2 regions of the Bradyrhizobium denitrificans genome follow, and region 1 is predicted to be linked to the other one. Evidence: predicted binding sites of a transcription regulator. Region 1 holds the regulator's gene; the other holds the start of a gene.

Region 1 (5,733 bases):
GGGACTGCTTGCGGCGCCCTTCGGACTCGACGGTCTTTGCTGGACATTGATGGGCTGGGGCATCGACTGGATGATCGCGGTGACGCGCTGGGTGGCGGCGCTACCTGGGGCCGTCGGACGCGTCACGGCGTTCGGCATCGGTCCGCTGATCCTGGCCAGTTTCGGGCTCCTGCTCATCGGCCTGTTGCGGACACCGCTGCGCTGGTCGGGCGCGGTCCTGATCGCTATTGCCACGATCTGGTCCGTCAGCACGCCGCAGCCGGACATCCTGATTTCCGGCGACGGACGCGCGGTCGCCGTGCGCGGGCGCGACGGTCGGCTGCATGTGATGCGGACCGGCAAGGATGTGTTCGTCGTCAAGGAGTGGCTGGCGGCCGATGCCGATCCGCGCGTGCCGTCGGACCCCACCCTGGGAGACGGGGTGTCCTGCGACGAGTCCGGTTGTGTGATGGCCATGGCCGATGGCCGGTTCGTGGCGCTGACGCTGCGCCCGGAGGCGCTGGCCGACGATTGCACGCGCGCGGCACTGATCGTGACGTCGCGCGCTGCGCCAGCGTCCTGCGCAGCCGCCGCGATTGATCGCCAGCGCCTGCAGCAGCAGGGCGCCTTGATGCTGGCGACGCAGGGGGCGGGATTTGCTGTCACACCGGCGCGCGCCGTCGGCACCAGCCGGCCATGGTGGCCAGCCGCCGAGACGGGCGAGTTCGAGCCGGTGCTGACGCCGCGCGCGTCGATGCCACGCGTCCAGGACGCGACACCGCCTGAGGCGGAGCAGGGTGCAGATGATTAGGTCGTTCACGACCGGCGAGGGGGCCGGTTCACCCACGCAATCATCTCAAATGGAACGCCAACATCACGAGACGCTCCGCGGACTCACAAGATGACCGCCGAGCGCCCCATGTTCGTTACCAGATGTTCGTTTCCAGAGGCCGCCAAGCGGCGGCCGCCGGTTGTTGCCAAAACGAGGAGCTGCCGCGCCGCGTCGGTGCGATCCGAAGAATGGGCTTGGCGAATCCAGACTCGGCGAATCCAGACGCGCCGAACGAGGGTGGATTTGCCAAGAAAACGCGAGCGGGTGCCGAGCGGTACGATCAGGTGATGCTGATACGGCGAATCGTCGGGCTTTCTGTCGCCGGAAGCTCCTCCGCAACATCCGGGCGTCGATCGGCTGATGGCTTGGTGACCGGCAGCTGCAGCACGGTTACGCGCTGGCCCTCGCACAGCTGGGTGACAAGCACATGGCGCCCGTCGGCGAACTCAACGGCGTCGTGATGGCGATCGGGGACGTGCTTCTCGATGGTGTTGAACTTGGCCACGCGCTCGCGGATCGTGCGGGTCCACAGCCAGCGGCTATCGTAGCGGACGTCCTCGGCGAACGCGAGCTCGGTGCCGGGGAGCATGCAGACCGCGACGTTGGGCTCGCTTTCCAAGGCGAAGCCACGGGTCGCGGTGCCGCGGAACGTCGTCGAAATCAGCGTCTCGCCGACCTTGGCGGGACGGGAGGCAACGGCATGGAGGCTGTAGTCACACATCGGATCGCTCCTCGTTCAGAGATAGCCGACCCACGCTCCCCCCGGACAGGCGCAGGCCTCTATCAGAGTGGACATCAAGGAGGATGTTAGCGCGCGCTTCGCGGCATTTCTGCGCTGATCTGCACGGCCTCTGCCTGCGCGCGATCACAAGCGTTTGAGCACGCGTTCGAGTCTGCCGCGTTGCACATCCGTTGCACATCATGAGGTGCATTGGCAGAGGGCGTGATTGCTCGCCGCCAGCGGCCGCTGTCGCGCGACGCACCGCTTCCTGAGGTGGCCGCCGCATCGTCCCGACGGCGGAGCTCACTCACGCCCCCGGTCAGTGTTGAGGTCCGCTGATCGTGACGACCGCCGAGCTTGTCGGCGTCAGTATCCGCGCAGCATGTCCGCGATCAGTATTTGCGATAGAGGCCAACCAGCTTGCCCTGGATCTTCACCCGGTTGGGCGGCAGGATGCGCACCTCGTAAGCGGTGTTGGCGGGCTCCAGCGCGATCGAGGCGCCGCGGCGCCGGAAGCGCTTCAATGTCGCTTCCTCATCGTCGATCAGCGCCACCACGATGTCGCCGGTGTCGGCGGTCTCGTTGCGCTGGATCAGCGCCATGTCGCCGTCGAGAATACCGGCATCGACCATCGAATCGCCGCGCACTTCGAGGGCGTAATGATCGCCATTGCCGAGCATGTCAGCCGGAACGCTGATTGTATGGCTGCGGGTCTGCAGCGCCTCGATCGGGGTACCGGCGGCAATCCGGCCCATGACCGGCACCGCGACGGGCCGTTCGCCGTCGTCGAGCGCCGGCGTGGAGGTTCTCACCTTGCCGAGATTCCCCTCGATGACCGACGGCGTGAAACCGCGGCGATTGCTGGCCGCCTGCGACAGCTCCGGAAGCTTGATCACCTCGATCGCGCGGGCGCGATTGGGCAACCGACGGATGAAGCCACGCTCCTCCAGCGCCGTGATCAGGCGATGGATGCCGGACTTCGAGCGCAGGTCGAGCGCATCTTTCATCTCGTCGAAGGACGGCGGCACACCGGCTTCCTTGAGCCGTTCATTGATGAACCGCAGAAGTTCGTACTGTTTGCGCGTCAGCATCTCGACCTGGTCCCCAGTTGGTGTCGTCCGAGTCCCGTGCCGTGCTCCGACGACCAGCGTTCGAGAGCGAAGGGGAATCGGACGATCGCGTTCGCCCGCAACATACTAAAAACAAATCATGAACGGACACTATATGTTCGATGTGTGTTCCGCAATCCCAAAAATATGGTGAACGGACCGGGATTTGCCGGGGAAATCGGCTCAGAGCGGAAGGCGCAGGATCTCGCATGGGCTGCCGGCCGATGCCTTCGGCGCGAACGCCGGGCGGATCACCAGCGCCTGCGACAGCGCGAGATTCCCGAGCAGCGAGGAATCCTGCTGCGTCACGGGGGTTGCGATCAGCGTGCCGTCGGCGCGCTTGTCGAGCTGTGCCCGCAGATAGTCCTCACGCGAATCGTTGGCGCCGAGGTCGCGGCCGAGCAGGGCGGTCTCGCGCGGCAGCTGCGGCTCCCGGCCGAGCAGGCTGCGAATCAGCGGCACCAGAAACAGGATCGCGCAGACATAGGACGACACCGGATTACCCGGCAGACCGATGACGCGCATGCCGGCGAGGCGGCCATGCATCATCGGCTTGCCCGGGCGCATCGCGATCTTCCAGAACGCCATCTCGACGCCCTCGGCCTCGAGCGCCTGCTTGACCAGGTCATGATCGCCAACCGACGCGCCGCCGGTGGTGACGAGAATGTCGGCCGCGGCCTCGCGCGCGCGGCGAATGCCGGCGACGGTCGCTTCGAGCGTATCGGCGGCAATGCCGAGATCGATGGCTTCGGCGCCTTCGCTGCGCACCAGCGCGCGCAGCGCGTAGCCGTTGGAATAGACGATCTGGCCGGGCCCGGGCGTGGATCCCGGCATCACCAGCTCGTCGCCGGTCGCGAGCAGCGCCACCTTCGGCCGGCGCCGTACCGGCAGCGCCGGATGGTTCATGCTGGCGGCGAGCGACAGATCGCGGTCGCTGAGACGGCGTCCGGCCTGCAGCAGCACCATGCCCTGGTGGAAGTCCACGCCGGCGGGCCGGATGTGCCGGCCCTTGATCGCCGGCTCCGTGATCACGACGTGGCCATCCTCGGCGATCGTGTCCTCCTGGATCACGACCGCATCGGCGCCCTCCGGCACCACGCCGCCGGTGAAGATTCGGGCGGTCTCGCCGGGCCCCACGACGCGGTCGAACGGCCGTCCCGCCGCGACCTCGCCGATGACTTTCAATCGTGCCTTGGGCTTGTCGGCGTCGGCTGCGCGCAGAGCATAGCCGTCCATCGCCGACATCGCTTCGGGCGGCTGGGTCCGCAGCGCCGCGAGGTCGCGGGCGAGCACCCGGTGAAACGCGGCGTCCAACCCCACCTTTTCCTCGGCCAGGGGCTCGGCGCCGGCGAGCACTGCAGACAACGCATCGGACACCGGCATCAGGGCCATGGAAGTTCCTTCGGACGGAGACGGGAGGACGACTCGAAAGTCTCGCCTTCTAACCGAACGCACACGGCCCGGCCAAGGTCTAAGCCGCACGCCAAGTTCGCATCAGTCCGCGGGGCCTGCCTCGGCAGCGATCTCACAAGCCCGCGAGAAAGTCCGTGATCAGGCGGGTGACCTCCTGCGGCCGCTCCAGGCTCGGCAGATGCGCCGCTTCGGCGATCGCGCAGCCCGAGCCGTTCGGCAATGTGGCCGCGATCAGGCGGCTTCGCTCCTGGATGTGAGGAAAGTCGGACCCGCCCCAGATGATGCGTGACGGCGCGGTGATCTCGGCGAGGCGCGGGAAGGCGGGTGCCGTGTCGAGGTTGGCGCCGACCGCCGGCGCGCGCAGTGCCGCCAGGTTCTTCTGCAGAAAGCTCGCGCGCAGCTCGCCGGTGATGCGGCCTTCCCGCTGCAGCGGTCCATCAAGCCAGAGGTGGACCTTGATCGCGCTGACCCGGTCCCAGTCGCGCGCAGCCTCGGCCGCGGCGAGCCGGGTGAGCAGCGGTTCGATCGGCGGTGGATAGACCGGCTCCGGCGCTCCGCTGACCGACGGCGCGATCAGCACCAGCGCGCGGAGGCGCGACGGATGCAGAAGCGCGAAATCGAGCGCGATGCGGCCGCCTTGCGAGCACGCGACGAGCGTCGCCGGCCGGCCCGGCGCCAACGCATCGATGACGGCGAGGAGGTCAGCGATCGGCGAATGATCTTCCGTCTCCGTCCGCGTCTCGCCGAAGCCGCGCCGGTCATAGGCAATCGCCAGATGCGTTGCCGCGACAGCATCGAGCTGCGCCCGCCACATCGTGCGGTCGAACACGGCGGCATGCAGGAACACCACGGGGGCGCCGTGACCCGCGAGCTCGGCGGCAAGCTGCGCGCGGCCCGAATGGATCCAGATGGTGCTCGACGTCATGCTTGTTTCTCTTGCCAAACCATTCGGGGAGATTTTTTCCGCTTCGCCGCGGCTCGACGCGCCGCCGCCAATGCCGCACGGCTCCAGCTGATGAATTCGTCGGGCTCATCGAAGAGCCGGTCGGGAATGCGCCAGAAGGCGAGGTCGATCGCGACGTCCTTCTTGCGATAGTTCAGCGGCGGATGCGATTGTGCTTCAGCGAACATGGCACGATTGTCATCGTCGACCCGCAGATACAGCGTGTTGTCAGCGACCATGCCGAGCATCGCGCCGTCATGGAAGATACCCGTCTTGCCGAACATGCGCCTGAGCGTGATGGAGCCGAGCGGCGCGAATTGCTCGCGCAGGAATTCGACATAGTCCGGCGTCGCAACCATGCGGGAGCCTCTGCCCTGATCGGCGGGATGCTTGTGCGTACGCCATCATACCACATGCCGGATCCAGACATTCGGCTCGACATAGACGGCGTAATCATGCGCGACTGACGCGGTTACGGGCACCAGCGCGTTGGGCAGCTCGACCTCGCCGGAGCGGTCGAACGTCACGCCGGTCCATTGCGTCCACTCGGCGAGGGTGCCGACGATGGTCATCGAGCATGGCGCGATCTTGATGATCTCGCCGCCGATGGCGAGGTGCGTGCGCAGCCAGGAATCCGCGAGCAGACCATCGGGGCGGCGCTGCTGCAGATAGTCCCGCATCGGCATCCGCGGCAGCTGATGTTTCTGGTTCGGTCGCACCGGCGCGTACAATTCGG
Region 2 (5,733 bases), on a different contig from region 1:
GCGGCTTGCCAGGATGTCCACGTAGTAGGAACGCGTGCCCATCGGACGTCTCTGGAATATTGGAGCGCCCGGTCAAGCCAGGCGACGACCGTCTTGCCTGGATGGCTGTCTCGGACAACACAGAGACTTCGGTCACTCTCCCGCCTGTATGCGCCCTGCCAGCGGAAACAGGTCCGGCGTCGTCCCGACAGCAGGCGCAATCCGCGGCGATTCCACCGGTGCATCCTGCTTGCTGAAATCCAGCTCCTCGATGCGGGCGGCGCGCTTCTCGATCTTGTCGGCGGAGATCAGGATCTGGCGGATATCCTCGCCGACATCGCCAAAATGCTTTTGCAGCTTGAGCACGCGCTCGCGCAGGCGGCCGAGATCGTCGCCGAGATGGATCACCTCGTTGCGGATCTGGTCGGCGGCATCGCGGATGCGCGCATCCTTCATGATCTGCTGCATCACCTGGATCGCCAGCATCAGCAGTGACGGCGACACCAGCACCACGCGGGCGCGATAGGCCTTCTGGATGACGTCGTCGAAGCCGTCATGGATCTCGGCATAAACCGACTCTGAGGGCACGAACATCAGCGCCGTATCCTGCGTCTCGCCGACGACGAGATACTTCTCGGCAATGTCGTTGACATGCCGCAGCACGTCGCTGCGCAGGCGCTGGGCGGCGGCGCGCTTCTCCTCCTCCGTCTCTGCATCATGCAGCGCCGTGACGGCTTCCAATGGAAACTTGGCGTCGATGCACAGCGGGCGCGCATCGGGCAGGAACACGACGCAGTCCGGCCGCTTGCCGCTGGCGAGCGTGTATTGGAAGGCGTAGCTGCCCTTGGGCAGCCCGTCCTGCACGATCGCCTCCATGCGCGCCTGGCCGAAGGCGCCGCGCGACTGCTTGTTGGCGAGCACGTCGCGCAATGTGGACACCTGCGTGGTCAGCTCGCTGAGGTCGCGATGGGCATTGTCGATGATGCCCAGCCGCTCATGCAGCACGCGCAAGGAATCCATGGTGTGGCGTGTGCTCTGCTCCATCGACTGGCCGACGCGATGGGTGACGGCATCAAGGCGCTCGTTGACGCTGCGGGCCAGGTCCACCTGCCGGCCGGCGAGCAGTTGCGCCATGGCATCGACCCGGCCGGACGCTTCGCTCTGGACCCGGATCATCTCGCTGAACCGCTGTTCGAGCTCGTCGGTGCGAATCGCCTGCTGTGCGGCAAACTCGCCGCCGCGGCGGCTGGACCGGGCGACGGCTGCCACGATCATCACGAGCAGCAGCAGCACCAGCACGCCAAATCCGATCAGCGCGTCACTGGCGCGCAGCGGAAGGTCGCCGATCATCACGATGACAGGATTGAGCGATTGGCTGGTGGTCATCACCCCCGTCTATCCGATTCGCATAAGCCTGCGAACGAAGAGAGAACATTCATGGTTAAGATCGGCTTAAGATTTATGGTTAGCGAGGCGTTGAATTTCATGGTTAGCGATGTCTTAACCACGCACCGTCACATTGACCGGGCCTGTTCCGGGGCTTAAATCGCGCGCCATGTCCCTACGAGAAATCATCATCCTGCCGGACAAGCAGTTGCGGCTGGTCTCCAAGCCTGTCGAGAAGGTCACGCCGGAGATCCGGCAGTTGGTCGACGACATGTTCCAGACGATGTACGACGCCCCCGGTATCGGGCTCGCGGCCATCCAGGTTGCGCAGCCGCTGCGCGTCATCACCATGGATCTGGCCAAGCCGGATGCCGGTGGCGAGACCAAGCGTGAGCCGCGGGTCTTCATCAATCCCGAGATCATCGCCAAGTCCGACGAGCTCTCGATCTATGAGGAAGGCTGCCTGTCGATCCCCGAATATTACGAGGAGGTCGAGCGGCCGGCGCGGGTCCGCGTCCGCTTCACCGATCTCGACGGCGTGCTGCGCGAGGAGGATGCCGAGGGACTCTACGCCACCTGCATCCAGCACGAGATCGACCATCTCAACGGCGTGCTGTTCATCGACTATCTGTCGAAGCTCAAGCGTGACCGCGTTCTGAAGAAGTTCACCAAGGCCGCCAAACGCGCGGGCGAGTGATCGACGAACTCTGTCCTCCGTCATGCCCGGGCTTGACCCGGGCATCCACGTCTTGCCTCTCGCGTTGGCGTTCAGACGTGGATGGCCGGGACAAGCCCGGCCGTGACGCGGAGGATTCGGCAATGCAGGATCTTCCACCCGATGCCCCTTCGCCTGATCTTCATGGGCACGCCGGATTTCGCCGTGCCCACCCTGCTTGAGCTCGCCGGCCACGGCCACGAGATCGCGGCTGTGTATACGCGCGCGCCGAAGCCCGGCGGCCGTCGCGGCCTGGCCCTGGTGCCGACGCCGATCGAGACCGAGGCGCGAAGGCTCGGAATTCCCGTGGTCACGCCGAAGACGCTGAAGACCGAGGAGGCCCTGACCGCGTTTCGCGCCCATCAGGCCGATGCAGCTGTGGTCGTGGCCTATGGCATGATCCTGCCTCAGGCGATTCTCGATGCGCCCAAGCTCGGCTGCTACAACCTCCATGCCTCGCTGCTGCCGCGCTGGCGCGGCGCCGCGCCGATCAACCGCGCCATCATGGCTGGTGACGCCGAAACCGGGGTCATGGTGATGAAGATGGATGTCGGGCTCGACACCGGCGACGTCGCGATGGCCGAGCGCCTGCCGATCACCGATGCGATGACCGCGTCCGACCTGCACGACCAGCTGGCGCGGATCGGCGCCGACCTGATGGTGCGCGCCATGGCTGCGCTGGAGCGCGGCGGGCTCACGCTGACGAAGCAAGCCGATGCGGGCGTCACCTACGCAGCCAAGATCGAGAAGGCCGAGGCGCGGATCGACTGGAGCAAGCCTGCCAACGCGGTATTGCGCCACATCCACGGCCTGTCGCCATTTCCGGGGGCGTGGAGTGAGGTCACGCTCGACGGTGAAGCCGTGCGCTTGAAGATCCTGCGCTGCGCGCTGGCCGATGGCAGGGGCGAACCGGGCGCTGTGATCAACGAGCAGCTCACCATCGCCTGCGCCGACGGCGCCGTCCGTGTCACCGAGCTGCAGCGCGCCGGCAAGGGCCCGATGAAGGCCGCGGATTTCCTGCGCGGCACCCGCGTCGCTCCGGGCCTGCGCTTCGGTTGACGTCCCCAACGCGTCATGCGCGGGCTTGACCCGCGCATCCATCTCGCAAACAAACGTCCTTGTTGGATGGATTGCCGGGTCAAGCCCGGCAACGACAGCAAAACTCGATCCAGGCGATGCCCCGCTACAAGCTCACTATCGAATATGACGGCACGCCATTCTGCGGCTGGCAGCTGCAGGAGACGCTACCGTCGGTGCAGGGCGCGCTGGAGGCGGCGGTGCAGGCGACCTGTGGCGTGCCGACCCGCGTGCACGGGTCAGGCCGCACGGATGCCGGCGTCCACGCCACCGGCCAGGTCGCGCATTGCGACATTGCCAAGGACTTCCGGCCCGACAAATTGCGCGATGCGCTCAACGCGCATCTGCGGCCGAACCCGGTCGCGGTGCTTGAGGCCGAGATCGTTTCCGATACGTTCGAGGCACGCTTCTCGGCCCGTAAGCGGCACTATCGCTATCGGATCGTCAATCGGCGCTCCAATCTCGCGCTCGAGGTCGGGCGTGTCTGGCGTGTGCCGCAGCGGCTTGATTCCGATGCGATGCATGCCGCTGCACAGAGGCTGATCGGCAGGCACGACTTCACCACGTTCCGTGACACAGAATGTCAGGCGAAATCGCCCGAGAAGACGCTCGATCAGCTCGATGTCGTCAGGGACGGAGACGCGGTGACCATCGTGACCTCGGCTCGCTCCTATTTGCACAGCCAGGTGCGCTCGATGGTGGGATCGCTGGTGTGGGTCGGGCAGGGCCGCTGGAGCGCCGATGATCTCGCCGCCGCGCTGGCCGCGCGCAACCGCGCCGCCTGCGGTGTCGTGGCGCCCCCGGAAGGGCTGTACCTGGTCAAGGTGGATTATTGAAGCAGTCCCAAGTGGAACCTTGGTGCTGTTAGTTGCGAATGACTATCCTAATTAGTTGCTGTTTTGCGTCGCAATGCATGGTTTCTTAACTCCAAATTGAAATCCTGGCTGTTATCCGGGCCTTGAGTTGCTGTTCAGCGAGGTCCGTCGTGCGCATTCGCCAAGTCTTCCTGCTTTCTCTGTTGCTCGGGGCCGTCATCGGCCTGCTCGCCACCGCGCTGTTTGCCTGGCAGCAGCTGGCCTCCCTGCAAGCTGCGAGGACAGCAGGACGTGATGCGCAGCTGCTGGCTGCCATGCTGCGGCTGCCGGAGAAGTTGAATCTCGAGCGTGCTATGGTCAATCCGCGGTTGGCCTCGCCCAATCCGGCGACCGCCGACGAGCTCGCTTCGCTGCAGAAGATCCTCCAGGGCTCGGATGAAGCGTTCGCCAAGGCGCGAAGCCTCGTGCAGTTGAGCGAAGACTCCGCCGCGCTGGATTCGATCCAGCAGAAGCTGCGCGCGTTGCGCAGTTCCGCGCTCGATGCCGTCACGCAGCCGAAGGCCGCGCGATCCGAAGTCATTGTCCGCGATTACGTGCCGCAGATGTTCGCGATTCAGGAGACGACCGGCAGCCATGTCGAAGGCATCGTCCGCCGGATCAATTCGGCAAACCCCGCGGTCGGCCAGTCGGCCAGGCTCGCCGTGATCGGGTGGGACATGCGCGATTGGGCTGGTCGCGCCACCACGACCTTCATCCGCATGATCGCGACCAAGCAGCCGATGTCCGGTGAGCCGGCCGAGGCTCTGGCCATGTTCAAGGGACGGATCGAGCGGATCTGGTCGGCGGCCAAGCTCGCGGCTGCGGAGATCGATCAGAAACCGATCTTCGCAGCCTTGTCGCAGGTGGAAAGCGGCTATTGGGCGCGTGGCGGCGAGTTCTATGCGTCCCAGGTCGCGCCGAACCGCGGCAAGGTCCTCGAGCTCGATCCCGATCAGTTTCTGCGCTCGATGTTCCCGATCCTCGACACGATCCTGCCGCTGCGCGATGCGGCGATTGCCGAGGCGCTCCGTCAGGGCGATCTCGCCATCGCCGAGTCGCAGACGCGCTTCGTGCTCGCGCTGGCCCTGCTGCTGATCAACGTGGCGGCTGCCGCGCTCGGCACCGTCTGGTTCAATGGCCGGGTGATCAAGCCGCTGTCTTATCTGACCGAGCTGATCGGACGCATCGCCAGCGGTGAGCGCGACGTGACGATCGCCTATCGCGACCGGACGGACGAGGTCGGCACGCTCGCCAACGCCATCGGCGTGCTCCAGGAGAAGTCTGCCGAGGCTGATCGGCTCGCGCTTCAGGGCGCCGATGCCGAAGCCCGTCGCGACGCGCGCCGGCAGAAGATCGAGGCGCTCACCGGCCGGTTCGGCGAGGTCATCGATACGCTCTGCGGCCGCCTCAGCGATGCCGCCAGCGGCCTGAAGCAGTCAGCCGAAGCCCTGGACGGCTCCGCCAGCGCCACCGCCTCCCGTGCCACCGCAGTGACCGATGCGGCAGCGCAGGCAACGGCCGGCGTCAATACCGTGGCCGCAGCCTCGGAGGAGCTGGATCATTCGATGAAGGAGATTACCCGGCAGATTGCGGAAGCGGCGTCGGAATCGTCGAATGCGACCAGTCAGGCGCTCGACACCACCGACAAGGTGCGCACGCTTGCCGGCAGCGCAACGCGCATCGGCGACGTCGTGCAGCTGATCCGCGCCATCGCTTCGCAGA

What was found. Region 1 encodes LexA, which represses DNA repair genes until DNA is damaged. Its sites were predicted from a motif close to TGTTCNNNNTGTGTTCNG; they were not measured.
Region 2: the regulator LexA is predicted to act here: its motif matches at 1,396-1,413, upstream of HL671_RS34660 (DNA recombination protein RmuC).

What each region holds. Positions count from the first base shown of each region.
Region 1 is NZ_JABFDP010000008.1:140,654-146,386, reverse strand. Features, by position in the region: gene HL671_RS10650 (ComEC/Rec2 family competence protein) at 1-790, shown strand, start outside; gene HL671_RS10645 (hypothetical protein) at 1,092-1,532, opposite strand; gene lexA (transcriptional repressor LexA) at 1,925-2,623, opposite strand; gene HL671_RS10635 (molybdopterin molybdotransferase MoeA) at 2,825-4,033, opposite strand; gene HL671_RS10630 (alpha/beta fold hydrolase) at 4,167-4,979, opposite strand; gene HL671_RS10625 (TfoX/Sxy family protein) at 4,976-5,356, opposite strand; gene HL671_RS10620 (hypothetical protein) at 5,402-5,733, opposite strand, start outside.
Region 2 is NZ_JABFDP010000045.1:30,633-36,365, forward strand. Features, by position in the region: gene HL671_RS34655 (GIY-YIG nuclease family protein) at 1-42, opposite strand, end outside; gene HL671_RS34660 (DNA recombination protein RmuC) at 133-1,365, opposite strand; gene def (peptide deformylase) at 1,535-2,062, shown strand; gene fmt (methionyl-tRNA formyltransferase) at 2,204-3,139, shown strand; gene truA (tRNA pseudouridine(38-40) synthase TruA) at 3,256-3,993, shown strand; gene HL671_RS34680 (methyl-accepting chemotaxis protein) at 4,143-5,733, shown strand, end outside.